DNA from 3 places in the Leifsonia sp. NPDC056824 genome. Region 3 is predicted to be linked to each of the others. Evidence: predicted binding sites of a transcription regulator. Region 3 holds the regulator's gene; each other region holds the start of a gene.
The links. Region 3 encodes HrcA, which represses chaperone genes, less so after heat shock. Its sites were predicted from a motif close to TTNGCACTCGNNNNNNNCGAGTGCNAA; they were not measured.
Positions count from the first base shown of each region.

Region 1: a site for HrcA is predicted at 5,165-5,191, ahead of groES (co-chaperone GroES). Genes of this name have one in related genera too.
Region 2: a site for HrcA is predicted at 3,763-3,789, ahead of groL (chaperonin GroEL). Genes of this name have one in related genera too.

Region 1 covers NZ_JBHUAV010000001.1:301,945-309,064, forward strand. Annotated here, with positions in the region: gene ACFRFH_RS01540 (ABC-F family ATP-binding cassette domain-containing protein) at 1-129, opposite strand, end outside; gene guaB (IMP dehydrogenase) at 854-2,356, opposite strand; gene ACFRFH_RS01550 (Fic family protein) at 2,439-3,626, opposite strand; gene rarD (EamA family transporter RarD) at 3,704-4,639, opposite strand; gene groES (co-chaperone GroES) at 4,760-5,056, opposite strand; gene ACFRFH_RS01565 (SAM-dependent methyltransferase) at 5,209-6,396, shown strand; gene ACFRFH_RS01570 (DUF4190 domain-containing protein) at 6,403-7,071, opposite strand.
Region 2 covers NZ_JBHUAV010000001.1:111,071-118,190, forward strand. Annotated here, with positions in the region: gene ACFRFH_RS00585 (ATP-binding protein) at 1-868, shown strand, start outside; gene ACFRFH_RS00590 (hypothetical protein) at 889-2,007, opposite strand; gene groL (chaperonin GroEL) at 2,100-3,719, opposite strand; gene ACFRFH_RS00600 (cold-shock protein) at 3,913-4,116, opposite strand; gene ACFRFH_RS00605 (LytR C-terminal domain-containing protein) at 4,297-4,845, opposite strand; gene ACFRFH_RS00610 (DUF3263 domain-containing protein) at 4,868-5,161, opposite strand; gene msrB (peptide-methionine (R)-S-oxide reductase MsrB) at 5,339-5,770, shown strand; gene ACFRFH_RS00620 (nitroreductase family protein) at 5,770-6,321, shown strand; gene ACFRFH_RS00625 (DMT family transporter) at 6,400-7,120, opposite strand, start outside.
Region 3 covers NZ_JBHUAV010000002.1:302,937-310,056, reverse strand. Annotated here, with positions in the region: gene ACFRFH_RS10820 (hypothetical protein) at 1-539, shown strand, start outside; gene ACFRFH_RS10815 (16S rRNA (uracil(1498)-N(3))-methyltransferase) at 591-1,319, opposite strand; gene dnaJ (molecular chaperone DnaJ) at 1,331-2,449, opposite strand; gene hrcA (heat-inducible transcriptional repressor HrcA) at 2,512-3,528, opposite strand; gene ACFRFH_RS10800 (DUF4870 domain-containing protein) at 3,749-4,333, shown strand; gene ACFRFH_RS10795 (DUF4870 domain-containing protein) at 4,455-4,841, shown strand; gene hemW (radical SAM family heme chaperone HemW) at 4,838-6,079, opposite strand; gene ACFRFH_RS10785 (DUF1990 family protein) at 6,079-6,726, opposite strand; gene ACFRFH_RS10780 (hypothetical protein) at 6,826-7,120, opposite strand, start outside.

The DNA of each region.
Region 1 (7,120 bases), on a different contig from region 3:
CTTGCCCGCGCCGTTCGCGCCGATCAGCGCGGAGACGCTGCCGTCCCCGACCCGGAACGACACGTCGTCCAGGAGCGGCCTCCCGTCGGCGAGCGCGTACGAGACGCCCGAGACGTCGATGTGACCCATGACCCCGCCTTCCCCGCAAAGCCTTCCAGCCTAGCCGACCCCACCGCCCACGCCCAGCCCCGCCAACAACAACATCCCCACCCACGCACCCCGATCCGCAGACAACGGAGGAGATCCGAGCCCACCACGGCCGAATCTCCTCCGTTACCTGGCACTCACGGCGTCCCCCGACCGGATGTCCTCCGTTCGCGACGGCCGTCGCCAACGGAGGACATCCCCATCCGCGACCTCCCGAAACGCATACAACGGAGGAGAACCGAGCCCATCGGGGCCGGATTTCCTCCGTTACGTCACGTCCACGGCCTCCCGTGACCGGATGTCTTCCGTTCGCGACCGACGTCGGCAACGAGGACATCCCCATCCGCGACCTCCCGAAACGCAGACATGGAGGAGAACCGGACCCATCGGGGCCGCATCTCCTCCGTTATCCGACGCTCACGACCTCCAGCAACCGGAGGTCCTCCGTTTGCGACGGGAGTAGGTAGCGGAGGAGATTTCCCATCCGCGCCCCGCAGAAGCGCAGACAACTGAGGAGAACCGAGCCGATCGAGGCCGGATCTCCTCCGTTGCCCGACGCTTACGGCCTCCAGCGGCAGGATGTCCTCCGTTGGCGACCGGCGGCGGCAACGGAGGACATCCCGGGTCGGAGACCCCCGAAACGCAGACAACGGAGGAGATCCGAGCCCATCAGGGCCGGATCTCCTCCGTTGGCGGCGGAGGTGGGTCAGCGGCGGTAGTTGGGGGCCTCCACGACCATCTGGATGTCGTGGGGGTGCGACTCCTTAAGGCCGGCCGCGGTGATCCGGACGAAGCGGCCGCGGTCCTTCAGCTCGGGGATGGTGCGCGCGCCGACGTAGAACATCGACTGGCGGAGGCCGCCGACCAGCTGGTACGCCACGGCCGACAGCGGTCCGCGGTACGGCACCTGGCCCTCGATGCCCTCGGCGATGAGCTGCTCGTCGCTCGGGACGTCCGCCTGGAAGTACCGGTCGCGCGAGTACGAGGTCTTCTTGCCGCGGGTCTGGAGGGCGCCGAGCGACCCCATGCCGCGGTAGTTCTTGAACTGCTTGCCGTTGACGAACACGAGGTCGCCCGGCGACTCGGCCGTGCCGGCGAGCAGCGAGCCGAGCATGACGCTCTCCGCGCCCGCGACGAGCGCCTTGGCGATGTCGCCCGAGTACTGGAGGCCGCCGTCGGCGATGAGCGGGACGTCCGCCGCGCGCGCCGCAAGCGAGGCCTCGTAGACCGCGGTCACCTGCGGCACGCCGACACCGGCGACGACGCGGGTGGTGCAGATGGAGCCGGGCCCGACGCCGACCTTGATGGCGTCGGCACCCGCGTCGATCAGCGCCTGCGCGCCGGAGCGGGTCGCGACGTTGCCGCCGATGATGTCGACGTGCGACGCGCGCGGCTCGTGCTTGAGACGGTGGATGATGTCGAGCACGCCGGCGGAGTCGCCGTTGGCGGTGTCCACGACGATGACGTCCACGCCCGCGTCGACCAGGGTCATCGCGCGGTCCCACGCGTCGCCGAAGAAGCCGATCGCGGCGCCGACGCGGAGGCGGCCCTCGTCGTCCTTGGTGGCGAACGGGTACTTCTCGCTCTTGTCGAAGTCCTTGACGGTGATGAGCCCGCGCAGCCGGCCGTCGGCGTCCACGAGCGGGAGCTTCTCGATCTTGTGCTCGGCGAAGATGGCGACCGCGGAGTCGGGGTCGATGCCGACCGGCGCGGTGATGAGCGGCATCCGGGTCATCACGTCGCGCACCAGGGTGGTGGAGCGCTCGAACGGGGAGACGAACCGCATGTCGCGGTTGGTGATGATGCCGACGAGCTTGCCGTCGGCCTCCACGACCGGGAGGCCGGAGACGCGGAACTGCCCGCACAGGAGGTCGACCTCCTCGACGGTGGCGTCCGCGGTGGTGGTCACCGGGTTGGTGATCATGCCCGACTCGGACCGCTTCACCTTGTCGACGTTGGTCGCCTGGTCCTCGATGGAGAGGTTGCGGTGGATGATGCCGATGCCGCCATGCCTGGCCATCGCGACGGCCATGCGCGACTCGGTCACGGTGTCCATGGCGCTGGAGAGGAGCGGGGTCGCCATGCTGATCCGCTTGGTCAGGCGAGTCGAGGTGTCCGCCTCGCTCGGGATGACGTCGGTGTGCCCGGGAAGGAGCATGACGTCGTCGTAGGTCAAACCGATGAATCCGAACGGATCCGCCTGGTCCATTTCACCCCTATCAAGGTCGCGCGAGTTGTGGATGTCTCATCGTAACGGCACAAGCTGGGCGGTTATTCCGGGGTGGGAAGCGTCATGGCGCCTCTCTGCGACCAGCCCGCCTGGCGAATCCGTCGATGGCCGCCAGGATCTGGTCCGAGCGCCAGAACGGCCCGATGTCGTGCTCCGCTTTCGACTTGACGATCCCGGCGTCGAGGAGGGCCTTCATCGGCGGGTAGACGTTCGGAGGCTGCACGCCGAGCTCCCGCGCGACCGCGACCGCGTCCAGCACCGGGCGCCGCACGAGGATGTCGAGGATCTTCCACGCGTTGCTGTCGCGGCGTGCGGTCAGCCGCTCTCCCCACTCCGCACGGATTCCGTCGATGTCCGCCACCAAGCGCCGCGCGTTCCCGACGGCGCGCAGCGACGCGTCCGCGAAGGCCCGGACGATCGGGCTCACATCACCGCTGCGGTAGGCCGTGAGGGCAGCGTGGTAGCCCTCCACATCCGCGAGCAGCCCTGCCGACACCGGGACGGCGACGCTGCGCGTGATGCCGCGATGCCGCAGCATGGCCTGGGCCAGCGCACGCCCGGTACGGCCGTTGCCGTCGGTGAAGGGGTGGATGGTCTCGAACTGCGCATGAGCCACGGCGATGGCCACCAGCGACGGGACGTCAGGCCGGTCGGCGAACGCCACGAGGTCGTCGACGAGCGCGGGGACCCGTTCGCTTGCTGGCGCGACGAACTCGGCGCCCAACGGGCTGTCGGAACGCGTGCCGATCCACACGGCCTCCTGACGCCACTCCCCCGGCGTGTGCCTCGGCTGGTCGTGGAGCAGGACCTCGTGCATGGTGAGGATCGCGTCGACCGAGATGTCTTTGGAGAGGTCGAGCGCAGCTTGAAGGGATCGGGTGTTGGCGGCGATCTCCTGCGCGTTGCGGCCGGTCTTCCCGCCGAGCTCGGCACTGAAGATGGCTCGCGCCGACGCGGTCAGGTTCTCGATCTGGGAGGACGAAGCGGCCTCGGAGCGCAGCAGCACAGGAGCGAAGGCGCTCACGCGCGATCCGAGTTCGGCGTCGAACCTACTCAGCTCCCGGTCGGCCTCTTCGGCCGCCGCGAGGGTGGCGGCGTCGGGTTCCGGCCTCAACTCGGCGATCAGCGGTGGCACGGCAGCACGATAGCTGCGCCGGGCGGTCTGCCGCTCGGCCGCGGCTCCCCAGACCGTGCTGGGAATCCAGACGCGCTCTTCCCAGTCGAGAGCCGGCCAGGTAGCGGAAGTCATAATGCCTCCCGTCAGAATTATGAGCTAGACCATTAGCTCATAATACTCGTGGTGGGCATTATGAGCTAGCAACCCCCTCACTCCACCGTCGCGAGATCCAGCTCCGCCTGCTTCTTCCCCTGGCGGGCCGCCACGATCATGTCCACGCTGAGGATCGCGAGGGCCAGCCAGACGATCGCGAAGCCGATCCAGCGCTCGGGCGGCATCGCCTCGTTCAGCACAGCGACGCCGACGACGAACTGGATGAACGGCGCGAAGTACTGGATGAAGCCCATGTACACCAGCGGCAGTCGCCGGGAGGCCGCGGCGAAGAACAGCAGCGGCACGGCAGTGATCACGCCCGCGCCCACGAGGAGCACCGTGTGCCACGGGCCGTCGCTCCCGATCGTCAAGCCGACCGTGAGGCTCACGACCACGAGCTGCACGATCGCGACGGGCGTCAGCCACATCGTCTCCAGCGTCAGCCCGGAGACCGCGTCGACCCGGCCGCCGACGCGCTTCTTGATGAGGCCGTAGAAGCCGAACGAGAACGCGAGGATGAGTGCGATCCACGGGACCTGCCCGTAGCCGACCGCGAGCACGACGACGGCGATCACGCTGACGCCGACCGCCACCCACTGGGCGACGCGGAGGCGCTCGCGCTGCACGATCACGCCGAGGAACACCGTCACGATCGGGTTGATGAAGTAGCCGAGCGCGGCCTCCACGACGTGACCGCTGACCGTGGCCAGCACGTAGGTCTGCCAGTTGACGTAGATGAGCGCGCCGGCGAGGCCCATCGTGAACAGGACCCTGCGGTCCTTCAGGAGGGCGCCGAACGTGCGCCACGTCCGTGTGACGGTGAGCGCGATGGCGCAGAACACCAGCGAGAACAGCACCCGCCAGGCGACGATCTCCCACGCACTGGCCGGCGCGAGCGCCAGGAAGTAGATGGGGAGGATGCCCCAGAGGACGTAGGCGGAGATCGCGTAGGTCAGACCGGACCTGCGGTGTTCGGAGAGGGGCTGCGGCACTCCCACGACACTACTCCGAACCGGTGACACGGACGGACCCGGTGGAGGCCGCCGGGCTCCCGCAGGGACGACGAAGGCCCGAGCGCAGCAGCGCCCGGGCCTCGGCCGAAAGAAGGTGCGTCAGCGGACGACGACCGCGAGGACGTCGCGAGCCGAGAGGACCAGGTAGTCCTCGCCGCCGAACTTGACCTCGGTGCCCCCGTACTTGGAGTAGATCACCTTGTCGCCGACGGCGACGTCGAGCGGAACCCGGTTGCCGTTGTCGTCGATGCGGCCCGGTCCGACGGCCACGACCTCGCCCTCCTGGGGCTTCTCCTTGGCGGTGTCGGGGATGACCAGACCGGAGGCAGTGGTCTGCTCAGCCTCGACCTGCTTGATGACGATGCGATCTTCGAGCGGCTTGATGGAGACCGACACGGTTGACCTCTTTCTTTGGTGAACTCAGTCTTTGCGAACTCAATACGTTGCGCGGCTTGCGTTAGCAAACTCGCACGGAGAGTGCTAACACCGAGTCTAGGGGGTGCGTTAGCAGTCACGCAACGTGAGTGCCAGAAGGTACCGTGGTCCACATGGACCGGTCCGAACTCGTCGAGCTGCTGAGCCCCGAAGGCCTCCGGCTGCTCGACTCGCTGCCCCCGTACCGGTCCGAGAAGGACGTCCTCGCGATGGTCACCGACCTGCGCAAGCAGGGCCACTCCCCCGGGCTGGTGGCGGCGGTGCTGACGCAGGCGAAGCTGCGCAAGAAAGCGGTCGGCAAGTTCGGCGAGTTCGCCTCCCGGATGCTGTTCACCGAGGCGGGGCTGGAGCAGGCGACGCGGCTGTCGGTCGCGGCGCGCCACGCCGGCCGCTTCCGGGCGGCGGGACTGACCCGCGTCGCGGACCTCGGCTGCGGCATCGGCGGCGACGCGCTCGCCCTCGCGGCGCTGGAGCTGGAGGTCACGGCCGTGGAGGCCGACGAGGTGACCGCCGCGATCGCCGCGTTCAACCTCGCCCCCTTCCCCTCGGCGACGGTCGAGCACCGCCGGGCGGAGGACGTGAGCCTCCGCGCGATCGACGGCGTCTTCCTCGATCCCGCCCGGCGCACGCCCGGCCATACCGACACCGACCGGCTGACCGATCCCGACGACTACACGCCGTCGCTCGGCTTCGCGTACGAGCTCGCGACCGGCCGCTCGGTCGGGCTGAAGCTCGGCCCGGGCTTCGACCGCAACCTCATCCCGTCGACCGCGGAGGCCCAGTGGGTGTCCGCCGACGGGCAGGTCGTGGAGCTCGGGCTGTGGTTCGGAGCGCTCGCCCGCACGGGCGTCCGGCGCGCCGCCCTGGTGATGCGCGGCGACGAGGCGAACGAGCTGACGGCGGAGGCCGACAGCGAGGACGCCGAGACCGGCGAGCTCGGCGAGTACCTCTACGAACCGGACGGCGCGGTCATCCGCGCGCGCCTGATCGGGGACCTCGCCCGGCGGCTCGACGGACGGATGCTCGGCGACGGCATCGCCTACATCACGGCCGACGAGCCCGCGCCGACGCCGTTCGCGGCGGGCTTCCGCATCCTGGAGACCCTGCCGTTCGCCGAGAAGGACCTCAAGAAGGCGCTGCGGTCGCGCGGGATCGGCACGCTGGAGATCAAGAAGCGCGGCGTGGACGTCGACCCCGCCGCGCTCCGTACGCGCCTCAAGCTGTCGGGCGACCGTCCCGCGACCCTGATCCTGACCAGGGTCGCAGGACGTCACACAGCGTTGCTCGCCGAGCGCCTCTGAACCCGGTCAGTACCGGTACGTGTTCGAGAAGTTGGCCAGGATGATGCCCCAGACGATCCAGAAGACGATCGCGATGACGATCGCCACGAATCCGAGGATGATCCCGGTGAGCCAGAAGCCCTTGGCCTGCGGCTCCTTGGTGCGCCCGATGAAGCCGAGGACGATCGCGGCGACGGCGAACAGGGCGCCGATCCCGAACGCGAAGTTCAGGACGATGCCGACGATGCCGCCGACGAGCGACAGGATGCTGAGGATCGGCGATTTGGTCGCCGGCGCCGTCGCATAGGGCTGCGCATAGCCGGGCGCGGGCTGGCCGTAGGCCGGCTGACCGTAACCGGGCTGACCGGGCTGACCGGGCTGCTGACCGTAGGGCTGCTGGCCGTAGGGCTGCTGCGGCTGCTGCCCGTACGGCTGCTGGCCGTAGGGCTGCTGCGGCTGCTGGCCGTAGGGCTGCTGCGGCTGCTGGCCATATGGCTGCTGGCCGTACGGCTGCTGCGGCGCACCGTACCCGGGCGCGGCAGGCGCGGCGGGAGGTGCGACCGGTGGCGTCGGCGGGACGCCGTCGGGCGCCGCCGCGGGCGGGATGTCGGAGGACGGCGGAACCGGCTGGGCCGGCGTGCTGCCGTCCGTCCCTTCGGGCTCCGGGGCGCCGGACGGGGTGTTCGGATCGGACATGCTGCCCATCTCCTTCTCTGGTGAGTTCCTGAGAAATGTCTGTACTGAA
Region 2 (7,120 bases), on a different contig from region 3:
CGAGCTCTACCGGATGGGCGCGCTGCAGACACCGGAGGACGTGGCCCAGGCGATGGACCGGATCGAGAAGGAGGCCATCCGCATGGGCCTCCTCGTCGAGGACCTCCTGGAGCTGGCGCGGCTCGACGAGACGAAACCCCTCGACCTCCAGCCGGTCGACCTGGTGCGCATCGCGCAGGACGCCGCGATGGACGCGATGGCCGGCGCCCCCGGCCGCCGGGTGACCGTGCTGACGCCCGCGCCGGTGCCGGCCGTGCTGCGGACCGACCCGGCCGAGCCCGGGCTCGACACCGTGCCGATGAGCCTCCCGGAGGACCTGACCCGCCCGCCGGGCGCGACCGGCCCGATCGCCTTCGCCGGCTCGGCGCTGGCCCGGCTGCGCCGCAGCAACCGCGGACGCCGGGGCAGCACGGGCCCGATCGCGGTCACGACCGCGGAGAAGGTCGTCCTCGCCGCTCCCCCGGCCGAGCCCGCGATCGTGATGGCGGAGGAGAACAAGCTCCGCCAGGTCGTCACCAACCTGATGGGCAACGCCCTCCGTTACACCCCGGAGGACAGCCCGATCGAGATCGCGGTGCAGGTCGACCACCGCGCGGACCGCGCCGTGCTCGAGGTGCGCGACCACGGCGAGGGCATCCCGCCGCAGATCCGCGACAAGATCTTCCAGCGCTTCTGGCGCGCCGACTCCTCCCGCGCCCGCGAGACCGGCGGCAGCGGCCTGGGCCTGGCGATCGTCTCCTCCATCGTGGCGGCGCACCACGGCACCGTGGAGGTCGTGGAGACCGACGGCGGCGGAGCGACCTTCCGGGTGTCGCTGCCGCTGGTGGACCCGCGCCGGGCGACGGAGGCTCCGCGCACGGCTCTCTGACCGCGTCAGAGCCGGCCGGGTCAGAGCCGGCCGGCCACCCACCCCACGACCGAGGCCGCCTGGTCGTCGGAGCCGGACACCGCGGCGAACTGGATCCACGCGTCGCCGACCAGAGCGTCCACCACCGTCTCGGCGGGCGTGGACCCGGACGCGTCCGTATGGCGGACCAGCGTGGCGAGCTCGGTGCTGCCGAGCTTGATCGTGCCACCGCTGGCGTCCGGGTCGCGGCCCACGACGAGGCCGTGATAGGTCGCGAACGCGGCGGACGCACCTCGGAGGACGGAGACGGTGCCGATCAGCGAGGAGTCTCCCGTGCCCGCGCGGTACGCGCAGACCGTGACCCGCGGGTCCGCGAGGAGCGCGTTCGGCAGTCCGAAGGTCGCGGCCGGGGCGAGGACGGCGACAGAAGCCGCGCCGTAGCTGCCGGCGACGGCCTTCAGCCAGGCGGCGTCGGCGCAGGACAGCGGCTTCACCGGGGCGGGTGTCGCGGCGCGTGCGTCGATCGCGGCGACGGTGGGCACGAACGATTGGACGAGCGCGTGGAACGCCTTCTCGTCGATGGTGGAGGTGCTGCTCACGGCGTCGACCGCCAGCCAGGAGCTGCCGACCAGCACGTTCGTGTGGCAGGTGCTCCCCCCTGACGTCGCCGGGCCGCAGTCGCCGCCGCGGGACTCGCCGCCGTCGTAGTGCGCGCCCGTCGCCGCGGTCTGGGCGTACTGCTGGGCCTGCCACTGCCAGTTCGCGGTCGCGCGCGGCAGGAGCTGCACGGAGAGCAGGTGCACCGGCGCCGTGGAGGCCGCGGGATTCGCGGCGGGGTCGTCCCCCCAGCGGCACCAGCCGCCGCCCGCCGCCTGGGCGCCGAACGGTCCGCGCCCGGACGGCGTCGTGAGCGCCCCCGCCGGGGTCGTCGCCAGTGGCGCTGCGCCGCCGAGCAGTGCCTCGACCGCGGGCGTGGCGGTGAAGGCCGCGCAGTCGAAGGGCGGTGCGACGTCCACGGCGGGCGCGGAGGTCGCGCGCGGGCTCGCCGGCCCGGCGCCCGGCAGCCCGAGCGCCTGGCAGCCCGACAGGCAGAGCAGCGCGGCAGCCAGGCCGGCGACGGCCGCCGCCCGGGACCACCTTGTCGCCGCCCTGTTCGCCACCCGCTCCGCCTCCGCCCGATCGTGACGACGATAACAGCGAAGAGGGCGCCTCCCGCGAACGGGAGGCGCCCTCTACTGCGTGTCGGACGGACTCAGAAGTCCATGCCGGCGCCCGGGTCGCCGACCGGCGCCGAGTTCTTCTCGGGCTTGTCGGCGACGACGGCCTCGGTGGTGAGGAACAGGCCCGCGATGGACGCGGCGTTCTGCAGCGCCGAGCGGGTGACCTTCACCGGGTCGTTGATGCCGGAGGCCAGCATGTCGACGTACTCGCCGGTCGCGGCGTTGAGGCCGTGACCCACGGGGAGCTCGCGCACCTTGGCGACCACGACGCCGGCCTCGAGGCCCGCGTTGATGGCGATCTGCTTCAGCGGCGCCTCGATGGCGACGCGGACGATGTTCGCACCGGTCGCCTCGTCGCCCGTGAGCGACAGCTTCTCGAAGGCGGTCTTGCCGGCCTGGATGAGGGCGACGCCACCACCGGCGACGATGCCCTCCTCGACGGCGGCCTTCGCGTTGCGGACGGCGTCCTCGATGCGGTGCTTGCGCTCCTTGAGCTCGACCTCGGTGGCCGCGCCCGCCTTGATGACGGCGACGCCGCCGGCGAGCTTCGCGAGACGCTCCTGGAGCTTCTCACGGTCGTAGTCCGAGTCGGTGTTCTCGATCTCGCCACGGATCTGGGCCACGCGGCCGGCGATGGCGTCGGGGTCGCCCGCGCCCTCGACGATGGTGGTCTCGTCCTTGGTGATGACGACCTTGCGGGCCTGGCCGAGCAGGTCGAGGGTGACGTTCTCGAGCTTGAGGCCGACCTCCTCGGAGATGACCTGGCCGCCGGTGAGGATCGCGATGTCCTGCAGCATGGCCTTGCGGCGGTCGCCGAAGCCCGGGGCCTTGACGGCGACGGACTTGAAGATGCCGCGGATCTTGTTGACGATCAGGGTGGCCAGGGCCTCCCCGTCGACGTCCTCGGCGATGATGAGGAGCTGCTTGTTGGCCTGGATGACCTTGTCGACGATCGGGAGCAGGTCCTTGATCGAGGAGATCTTCTGGTTGGCGATGAGGATGTAGGTGTCCTCGAACACCGCCTCCTGGCGGTCCTGGTCGGTGACGAAGTACTGCGACAGGAAGCCCTTGTCGAAGCGCATGCCCTCGGTCAGCTCGAGCTCGGTGCCGAAGGTGTTCGACTCCTCGACGGTGACGACGCCCTCCTTGCCGACCTTGTCGATGGCCTCGGCGATGATCTCGCCGATGGTGGTGTCGCCGGCGGAGATGGACGCGGTGGCGGCGATCTCGGCCTTGGTCTCGACCTCCTTGGCGCTGGCGATGAGCTCCTCGGTCACGGCCGCGACGGCCTTCTCGATGCCGCGCTTCAGCGTGATGGGGTCGGCGCCGGCGGCCACGTTGCGGAGGCCCTCCTTGACGAGCGCCTGAGCGAGCACGGTCGCGGTGGTGGTGCCGTCGCCCGCGACGTCGTCGGTCTTCTTGGCGACCTCTTTGACGAGCTCCGCGCCGATCTTCTCGTACGGGTCGTCGAGCTCGATCTCCTTCGCGATGGAGACGCCGTCGTTCGTGATGGTGGGAGCGCCCCACTTCTTCTCGAGGACGACGTTGCGACCGCGCGGGCCCAGCGTCACCTTGACGGTGTCGGCCAGGATGTTGAGGCCGCGCTCGAGGCCGCGACGGGCTTCCTCGTCGAAAGCAATGATCTTTGCCATGTGTTTCTCGTCCCTCCCGGACGTCTGCGAAAGATTCGGTGTGTTAGCACTCGATCAGGCGGAGTGCTAAAGCGATTCTGGCACTCGCGACAGTGGAGTGCAAGGTGACCGGTGCGCCGGGAGCGGACAGAGAGAAAGGAGCGCCGCCCCGAAGGGCGGCGCTCCTCTTAATGGTCTTGCCGATCGCTGCGTACTACAGCGGACGCACCGCCTCGGCCTGCGGGCCCTTGTTGCCCGACCCGACCTCGAACTGCACCTGCTGGCCCTCTTCGAGAACCTTGTAGCCGTTCATGTCGATTGCGGAGTAATGAACGAAAACGTCCTGTCCCCCACCCTCGACGGTGATGAATCCGTAGCCCTTTTCAGCGTTGAACCACTTCACGGTCCCGTTCGCCATGCATTACTCCCATTGCTGTGTCGCTCGCGTGGTCCAGCGCCGCGCGTTGACTCCCGATCCTAATGCTTGCAATAGCCGTTTCCGCCAGTCTTTTCGCCAATCCGTTACCAAATCGGCTCAAAGTTAAACACGCGTGAAACAAAGGGATGAGCGCGCGTACACGCGCGGAACGACGCGGTCTCAGCCCTTGTAGTCGCTGCCCACGACCACGGTCAGGTCGGCGCCGCTGGCCGCGAAGTCCTGCGTGAGCGCGACGGTCGCGCCGGGGAGCGACTGCGCCACCCCGAGCGCCGCCGCCTGGTTCTTGGCGTCGGCGTAGTAGACGATCGTCTGGGTGAGGTCCTGCTTGTCGGCGTTCGCGATGGCGCCGACCTTCCAGCCCGCCTTCGTCAGGGTGTCGCCGACCTTGCCGCCGAGTCCGGAGGTCGTGGTGCCGTTCAGCACGTTCACCGTCAGCGAGGGGTCGACGGTCGGGACGATCGTCGGCGTGGGCGTCGCGGTCGGCGTCGGGGTGCCGGTCGGGGCGTTGGTCGAGCCGTGGAAGGAGATGGAGCCGCTGACCAGCGAGAGCCCGAAGATACCCGCCGCCACGAGGACGACGACGGCGAGCGCGGCCCAGCCGACCGCGATCCAGCCGCGGCCCTTCGGCCGGGGAGCCCGGTGCGCACCGACGCGCTGCAGACCGTCGGGGATGTCGTCGAACCGGTCTCTCGGGTACTTCTCTGCCATCTACAGGTATTTCCTCGCGGTGTCAGTCGCCGGACGGGAGTGTCCGGGATCGCCGTGCTGCCAGCCGGGTCTCGCGCAGCCGGAGCAGGCGCTTGACGAGCATGGGGTCGTGCTTGAGCGCCTCCGGCCGGTCGATCAGCGCTCCGAGGAGTTGATAGTACCGGGCGGCGGAGAGACCGAACTCCTCGCGGATGGCCTGCTCCTTGGCGCCGGCATGCCGCCACCATTGACGCTCGAACGCGAGGATGGCCGCCTCACGGTCGGTCAGGCCGGTCGCGTCCGGCACGGGGATCCGGTGGTCCGCAGCCTCCGCCACAGTGCACCGCCTCCCCTCACCGTCTTCGAGTCAGCCCTTCCCCGCGCTCGCGCCTCATCCTAGGGGCGCTGTCCTGTGCGTTACCCGTTTGCGCCCGGCAGGTCGCAGGCCGGAACAGGGAACAGGCGCACAGGCGCCGCCGTTTAGGCTGGGGACGGACGACGAAAGGAACGCACGATGAGCGCATCGCACGACGAGGCAGCGCAGGGCACCCACGGTGTCGAGAAGACCGACGAGGAGTGGCGCCGCGAGCTCAGCCCGGAGCAGTACGCGGTGCTGCGCGAGGCGGGCACGGAGCGGCCGTGGACCGGCGAGCTGCTCGACGAGGGCCGCGCGGGTCTCTACACCTGCGCCGCGTGCGGGGCGGAGCTGTTCAAGTCGGGCACCAAGTTCGACAGCGGCTGCGGCTGGCCGAGCTTCTACGAGTCGATCCGGCCGGAGGCCGTGCAGCTCCTGGAGGACGACAGCCTGGGCATGGCGCGCACCGAGGTGCGCTGCGCGAACTGCGACTCGCACCTGGGCCATGTGTTCCCCGACGGCTTCGGCACTCCGACCGGCGACCGCTACTGCATGAACTCGATCTCGCTGAACTTCACGCCAGAGGCCTGATGTCGGAGCTCGTCGAACGGGTCGCCGCACGCCGGTCGTACTCGCGCGTGACCTCCGCGGCGCCGACGCACGAGGAGCTGCTGCCGCTCGTGGCCGCTGCCGGCCGCGTCGCCGACCACTCGGCGCTGCACCCGTGGCGGGTCATCGAGCTGCGCGGCGACGCGCGCGTGCGGCTGGGCCACGCGTTCGTGAAGGACGCCAAGGCGACCGGCGAGGAGGCCGAGAAGCTGGCGGCCAAACCGCTGCGCTCGTCGCTGCTGCTCGCGATCGTCGCGGTGCGCACGCCGAGCGAGAAGGTGCCCGGCTGGGAGCAGGACGCGGTCGCCTCCGGTGTCGCGCACCTCCTGAGCCTGTTGCTCCACGACGCCGGCTGGGGCGTCATGTGGCGCACCGGCCACCACACCCGGTCGAAGGCCGTGCACCGGATGCACGCTCTCGCTAAGAACGAGCGGCTCCTGGGCTGGCTCTACGTCGGCGGCGTGCCCGACGACGGCAAGGAGGCCCACCGCACCTCCATCGACCCCGAGCGCTTCCTGACGACGCTCGACTGACGCGGCTTCCAGGGGTCGCAACACGCCGTCACGCCGAACGAGTAGCGGCGTGTTGCGTCCCCTCGATGGAGCGCGTCGTCAGTCGGCGGCCGAAGAAGGACGCCGTCGGCGCCAGCGGATGCTCGCCACGGCGACGGCGACGAGGGCGAGCAGCGTGCCGGCGACGGTCGAGAACGCGACGGGCGCGGGCGAGCTCGGCGCGAGCACGTCGAGCAGGAGCGCGGTCACGAGCTGGCCGGCGACGGTCGCGAGGCCGAGCAGCAGCACGCCCGTGATCCGGACGAGCAGCGCGGCGGCCGCGATGAACACGCAGCCGATCGCGCCGCCGAAGTAGAGCCACGGCTCGGTCGGCAGCGGCTTCGGGAGGCCGCGCAGACTCCAGTCGACGGCCATGATCACCAGGAGCACGGTCGTCCCGACGACGAAGTTGATGAAGGTCGCGGTCAGGGCGCTCTCGGCGACCACCCGCACCTGGCCGTTGACGGCCTGCTGCCAGCCGAGGCCGAGGCCCGCGATCAACGGAAGCAGCATCAGCCAGATCGGCACGGGGCCGCCGAGCTGCGCGGACACCGCCCAGGTCACGGCGCCGAGGGCGATCAGGGCGCCCGTGAGCCGCGCGGGCGTGATCGGGCGGCGGCCTCCGGGGCCCAGGCCGATGCGGTCGAGGACCAGGCCGCTGACGGTCTGGCCGGCCACGACCGCGACCGTGAACAGCGCGACGCCGAGCACCGCGGCGGCGACGCCCTGCGACAGCACCAGGAACGCGCCCGCGCATCCGCCGGCGACATACCACCAGGGC
Region 3 (7,120 bases):
CTGGACCCCAGAAGACCGGCCAACAGCTCCGTGTCGAGATCATCGAGGCCGTCACGGCCGGGATCGCCGCCTCCGGCATCCCGGACGGATGGACGCTTCCAATGGGCCAAGCCTGGGACCCGGACACGAAGGAGTTCCTCGGCGCGTCATGCTCCGTCGCCCAAACCGGAACACGACGCGAACGCTTCCAGGTCGACCTTCACCACGCGCCGGTCGGGGACCCGCTGGCGTTCGCGGACATGATGGGCGACTACTGGAAAGACCAGGGCTACATCGTCAGCCCGGTCGGCACCCCGGCGACGGGGCCGGGTGGTCGCAATTACACGGAGAACCGGGCCGACCGGGCCGACGGCAGCCTCGCCGCCGGCGCGACCGCGCAAGACACCCTGTTCGTCCTCAGCTTCTATTCCGAGTGCTCCACCGACCCTTCGCTCGACAGGTTCGCCGGCCCCGCCGGCTACCGCGAGTTCGACATGCTCGACCCCAACCCGTACTACCCCACCAGCAGCCCCACAATCACGCCGTACCCCGACCGCTGACACGCCGGTCACGAACCGGACAACCCGTGCGGTTGGCCTTAGCAGCGCCCCCTACCAGCGCCCCAGCGCCGCGTTCAGCACCGCCAGCGCCGCGGGCCCCGCCGTCGAGGTCCGCAGCACCGTGTCCCCGAGCCGCACCACCTCCGCACCCGCTGCGCGCAACGCCTCCAGCTCCTGCGGAGCGATGCCACCCTCCGGCCCGACCACCAGCGCCAGCGGACGACCGTCGGGACGGACCCCCGTCAGCGGTTCGGTCGCCCCCGGCTCCAGCACGAGCACCCGGTGCGTCGCGGCCAGCGCCGCCACCTGCTTCGTCGTCGCCAGCTCGCCGACCTCCGGCGTCCAGGCCCGGATCGACTGCTTGCTCGCCTCGCGGACGATCGCCGCCCAGCGGTCGCGGCCCTTCGCCACCTTGGCGCCTTCCCAGCGCGACACCGACCGGGAGGCCGACCACGGCACCACCGCGTCCACCCCGAGCTCGGTCGCGGCCTGGACGGCGAGCTCGTCGCGGTCGCCTTTCGCCAGCGCCTGCACGAGCGTGATCGCCGGCTCGGCGCGCGGGACGCGCTCAACGGCCTCCACGTCGATCGTCAGCTCCGCGCTGGTCGCGACCAGCACCTCGCCCGACGCGACGAGGCCGCGGCCGTTGCCGATGAGGACGCTCTCGCCCGGGCGCGTGCGGTTGACCGTGGCAGCGTGCTTGGCCTCCGCACCCGTCAGCGTGAGCCGGGCGCCAACCTCGACGTCGGCGAGGTCTTCGCGCAGGTAGAGCGAGCTCATCCGTCCGCCCGTCAGAGGTTGAGGAACCGGTCGCGGAGCTTCGCGAAGAGGCCCTGCTGGAAGCGCGCGAGCGACGGATCCGGGTTGTGGTGCGTCTCGGCGAACTTCTTAATCAGCTCCTTCTCCTTGTGGTCGAGCTTCGTCGGCGTGACCACCTGGATGCCCACCCGCAGGTCCCCGCGGCCGCTGCCGCGCAGGTGCGTGATGCCGCGGTCCTTCACCGAGACGATGTCCGCGCTCTGGATGCCGGGCTTCAGTTCCAGTCGGATGTCGCCGTCGAGGGCCTTCACGGTCGCGGTGGTGCCGAGGATGGCGTCGGTCATCGAGACCTCCAGCGTGCAGAGCAGGTCGTCGCCGTCGCGGCTGAACACGTCGTGGTGCTTGACCTTGATCTCCAGGTACAAGTCGCCGTTCGGGCCACCCGCGGGGCCGGCCTCGCCGGAGCCCGGCATCTGCAGGCGGAGACCCGTGTCGACACCGGCGGGGATGTCCACCGGCACCGAGCGGCGCGCGCGGACGCGGCCCTGGCCCTGGCAGGTGACGCACGGCGTGGCGATGACGGTGCCGTAGCCGCGGCAGCTTCCGCAGGGGCTGGAGGTCATCACGTTGCCGAGCAGCGAGCGCACCGAGCGCTGGATGCTGCCGGTGCCGTGGCAGATGTCGCAGGTGACGGGCGCGGTGCCGGGCTGGCAGCAGGAGCCGCCGCAGGTCTCGCAGACGACCGCGGTGTCGACGTCCAGCTCGCGGTGCGTGCCGAAGATGACCTCGTCGAGCTCGACCTCCACGCGCAGCAGGGCGTCCTGGCCCCGCTCGCGCCGGGAGCGCGGGCCGCGAGTCGCGCCGCCGCCCCCGCCGAAGAACGTCTCGAAGATGTCGCCGAAGCCGGCGAAGTCGCCCGCTCCCCCGCCGCCGCCGCCGAACCCTCCGGAGCCGCCGAGGTCGTACTGCTGCCGCTGCTGCGGGTCGCTCAGCACGTCGTAGGCGTGGGTGACGAGCTTGAAACGCTCCTGCGCCTCGGAGCTCGGGTTGACGTCCGGGTGCAGCTCGCGCGCGAGCCGGCGGTACGCCTTCTTGATCTCATCGGGGGTGGCGTTGCGGTCAACGCCGAGTACTTCGTAGTGGTCGGCCACGTAAGGCTGTTCCTTCTGTTCGGTGCGTCGGAGTTCTGAGGTCTGAGTTCTGAGGTCGGAGTTCAGTCGCCGAGGAGGCGGGAGAGGTACCGTGCAACGGCGCGGACCGCCGCCATGTTCCCGGAGTAGTCCATCCGGAGAGGGCCGAGCAGGCCCACGCGCGCCAGGTCGGAGCCCGAACTGTAGCCGCTCGACATGACGGAGGTCTCGGTCAGGCCGATGACGGCGTTCTCGCGGCCGATGCTGACCGCGACGCCGTGCTGGTCGAGCGCCATCTCGTCGAAGAGCCGCAGCAGGACGACCTGCTCCTCGATGGCCTCCAGCACCGGCGTGATGGACCCGGGGAAGTCCGTCTCGGTTCGCGCCAGGTTGGCGGCGCCCGCCATGACCAGCTTGTCCTGCCGGTTGGCGGCGATCTGGTCGAGCAGGGCGCCGGCGACCGGTGCGACCAGCACGCGGGTGCGGTCGGTCAGATGGCCCGGGAGGTCCCGCAGTCGCAGGGCCGCGTCGCCGAGCGAGAGGCCTGCGGCGGCCCCGTTGATCGCGCCGCGGATCTCGGCGATCTCGGCGTCGTCCAGCTCCTCCTGCAGCTCGATCACGCGCTGCTCGACCGCGCCGGAGTCGGTGATGAGCACGCTCAGCAGGCGCCGCGAGCCGAGCGCCACCAGCTCGATGTGCCGGATGCGCGAGCGCGCCACCGACGGGTACTGCACGAGGGCGACCTGGTTGGTGAGCTGCGACAGCAGCCGCACAGTGCGGGAGAGCACGTCGTCGACGTCCACCGACTGGCCGAGGAACGCCTCGATCGCAGTGCGCTGCGCCGCCGACAGCGGCCGGGCCTCCGCGAGGTGGTCCACGAACAGCCGGTAGCCCTTGTCGGTCGGCACCCGGCCGGAGGAGGTGTGCGGGGCGACGATCAGCTCCTCCTCCTCGAGGAGGGCCATGTCGTTGCGGATGGTCGCCGCCGAGACGCCGAACGCGTGCCGCTCCACGATGCTCTTGGAGCCGACCGGCTCCCGCGAGGCGACGTAGTCCTGCACGATGACGCGGAGCACTTCCAGACTGCGTTCCGAGACCACGCGAACCGCCTCCTGTCGTCGCTTCGGCACCCGAGGATCGAGCACGGGAAGACATCGAGTGTACTGGCACTCGATGATCCTGAGTGCTAATCATATCTCGTCGGCGTGGGAGGGCGGTCATGACGCGACACGGATCATTTACCGCGCGGCTCCGGCGCAGTACCCTGTGCGCACCGGCTCAGGAAAGCCCCCCGCAGCCGCCCACGAAAGGGTTCTCCTCATGTCAGACCCGAACCAGCCCCCGGCCGACGGCCAGGGTGGCCAGCCTCCGCAACAGCCGTACGGGCAGCAGCCCTCCGCGCAGCAGCCGTCCGACCAGCAGCCTTACGGGTCCGCACCGGGCCAGCCCGCCGGCGCCGTGCCTCCGCAGCAGCCGTACGCGGCCCCGGCCGGTCAGCCCGCCGGCGCCGTCCCGCCGCCCCAGCAGTACGCGAGCGCCGCCGCCGCTCCCCTCGACCCCGCACAGGACAAGCAGTGGGCGTCGTTCGCCCACCTCGGCGGGATCCTCTGGTTCCTGCCCTCCCTCATCATCTGGCTCGTGTTCAAGGACAGGGGCCAGCTGACCAACCAGGAGGCCAAGGAGGCGCTGAACTGGCAGATCACCTGGATCGCGGTCTGGGTCGTCTCCCAGATCCTCGGCGTGATCATCGGCACGTTCACCTTCGGCATCGGGTACCTGCTGTTCAGCCTCCTCATCCCGTGGGTCCTGTACATCGTCAACCTGGTGTTCTCGATCCTCGGCTTCGTGCGCGTCAACAGCGGAGGGACGTACCGGTACCCGCTGAACTTCCGCTTCATCAAGTAGCGCGCCGCAGCGACGGGGACGGGCGGCTGATCCAGCGAAGAGCTCTCGGCTCTTACTCAGGAACACCGTCCGCCCCTAGGCTGAGACCCGTCATTCCCACTCACCGGAGGAGAACACGACCATGTCCGCAACACCCCCGCCCCCGCCGCCCCCGCAGCAGCCGTACGGAGGTCAGCAGCCGCAGCTCAGCCCGGCGGACGAGAAGCTGTGGGCGACGCTCATCCATGTGGGCGGCATCCTCTTCAGCTTCATCCCCGCGCTCGTCGGCTACCTCGTGCTGAAGGACCGCGGCCCGTTCATCCGCTCGCACACCGCGACGGCGCTGAACTTCCAGATCACGCTCGCGATCGCGTACGTGGTCGGGCTCATCCTGAGCATCGTCGGCGTCGGCGTCCTCATCCTGTTGGCCGTGTGGGTGCTGAACATCGTCTTCAGCATCATCGCGGCCATCAAGGCCAATCAGGGCGCGTTCTACACCTACCCGATCGCGATCCGGTTCGTCAGCTAGGCCGTTCGCTCGTCCTCGGCGAGCAGCCGTCGTACGACGGCGTCCGCCAGCAGCCGCCCTCGCAGGGTCAGCACCACCGACCCGGCGAGGGCGGCTTTCGCGTCCACCAGGCCGTCGGCGATCAGTCCGGCGACGGCGCGGCGTCCCTCGCCGGTCAGCTCGTCCGTCCGCAGCCCCTCGCGGATGCGGGTGAGCAGCAGCACGCGCTCCACCCGCCGGGTCTCGCCGTCGAGCGTCTCCCGGCCGGCGGCGGGTGACTCCCCCGCCAGCACGCGCTGCGCGTACGCGGCGGGATGCTTCACGTTCCACCAGCGCACGCCACCGACGTGGCTGTGGGCCCCCGGTCCGACACCCCACCAGTCGTGCCCGAGCCAGTAGGCCAGGTTGTGCCGGGAGCGGTGCGCGTCGTCGGTCGCCCAGTTGCTGACCTCGTACCAGCCGTAGCCCGCCGCGCCGAGCCGGGCGTCGGCGAGCTCGTACATGTCGGCCTCCAGGTCGTCGTCCGGCTCCTGGACGGCGCCCGAGCGGATCTGGCGCGCCAGCTTCGTTCCGGGCTCCACGATCAGCGCGTATGCCGACACATGGTCGGGCTCGCACGCCAGCGCTGCGTCGAGCGAGCGCGACCAGTTGTCGAGCGTCTCGCCCGGCGTGCCGTAGATGAGGTCGAGGCTGACCTGGAGGCCGGCCTCCCGCGCCCACCGGACGACGAGCGGGACCCGCTCCGGGTCGTGGGTGCGCTCCAGCGTGGCGAGCACGCTCGGCACCGCGGACTGCATCCCGAACGACACGCGCGTGAAGCCGGCGTCGGCCAATCGCCGGAGGTCGTCGGCGTCGACCGAGTCGGGGTTCGCTTCCGTGGTCACCTCCGCGCCGTCCGCGATCCCCCACGCGTCGCGCACCGCGCCGAGCATGGCGCCGAGGTCGTCGGGCGGCAGCAGCGTGGGCGTGCCGCCGCCGAAGAACACGGTCGACACTTTCCGGGCCGGGACGCCGCTGCGCTCCAGCGCCTCCCGCGCGAAGCCGACCTCCCGGACCGCGTGGCCGGCGTAGTCGGACTGGGCGACGCCGCGCAGCTCGGTGGCCGTGTATGTGTTGAAGTCGCAGTAGCCGCAGCGCACCCGGCAGAACGGCACATGCAGGTACACGCCGAAGTCGCGTTCGGCGGCGCCGACGGCCGTGCTCGCCGGGAGGAGGCCGTCCGCCGGCGCGGGGTCGCCGAGCGGGAGGGCGCCGGGCATCAGGCCGCCCGCGCGGGCAGCAGCGAGCGCAGGTACCGCTTGGTGAACCGCGCCTGCATCGCGCGCAGGACGGGCGAGCCGAGCCGGTAGAACGCGTTGGAGGGCCGGGAGAACGCGCGCAGCACGAACCACACGGTCCCGTCGTCGCGCATCTCGACCAGGAAGGCCTCCTCGCCGCTCTCGGGATGCCCCTTCAGCGTGCCGTAGGCAAACCCGCGCCGGTTCGGCTCGTCGACCACGTAGACGACGCGGCAGGGCGCGGAGACCTTGAACGGCCCGAACGGCACCTTGAGCACGGCGGTCATCCCGTTCTGGATGAAGGGGGTGCCGTCGTCGGCGAACACGTCCTCCGCCGCCTTGTGCTCCCGCATCCGCTTCGGGGTGCCGTCCTCGTCGAACTCGATGCCCTCGTACTGGACGCCGGTGCCCTCGTTGACGCCGGTCACCCGGATGCCGCTGTTGCGCTGCACGCCCCAGGTCATCAGCACGGCCGCCGCGGTCTCGAACCGCTCCGCGCCGCTGCCGAGCCGCACCTTCCGCTCCAGCGGCCGGTACCCCTTCGGCGGGTAGTAGAGCAGGTCAGCGGCCTGCGTGCCGCCGATGAACCCGTACGTGACGGGCTGGTCGGTGAAGCTCGTTCGACGCATGCCTTCTATCCTCCGTCAAACCCGCGCGCAGCGCGAACCCGCCCCCACCGACGAGGCGTGAGTCGTTGCCGGAATCCGCGGGACGATTCCCGCGATTACTCACCCCTCGGGGGCTATGTCTCTCGATGGCCGGGGTGAAGGTATGCCCGACTGCTTGGCCGGTGACGGCTGGTCGACGAACTCGCGACGCGCGATCTCGACGAGCTTCGCTGCGACGGTGAACGGCACGCTGACGGTTCCGAAAGAGTTGAAGGTGAGCTCGCCGTCACGATCGTCGTCCCGGAACACCTCGAGTACTCGCTCGCCGCTTGCGTCGACCAGTTCGACGGCGAGACCATCCCGTGCAGATACGTCACTCGCGAGCTGGAAGCGATAGGACGTCTCGGGCCTCACC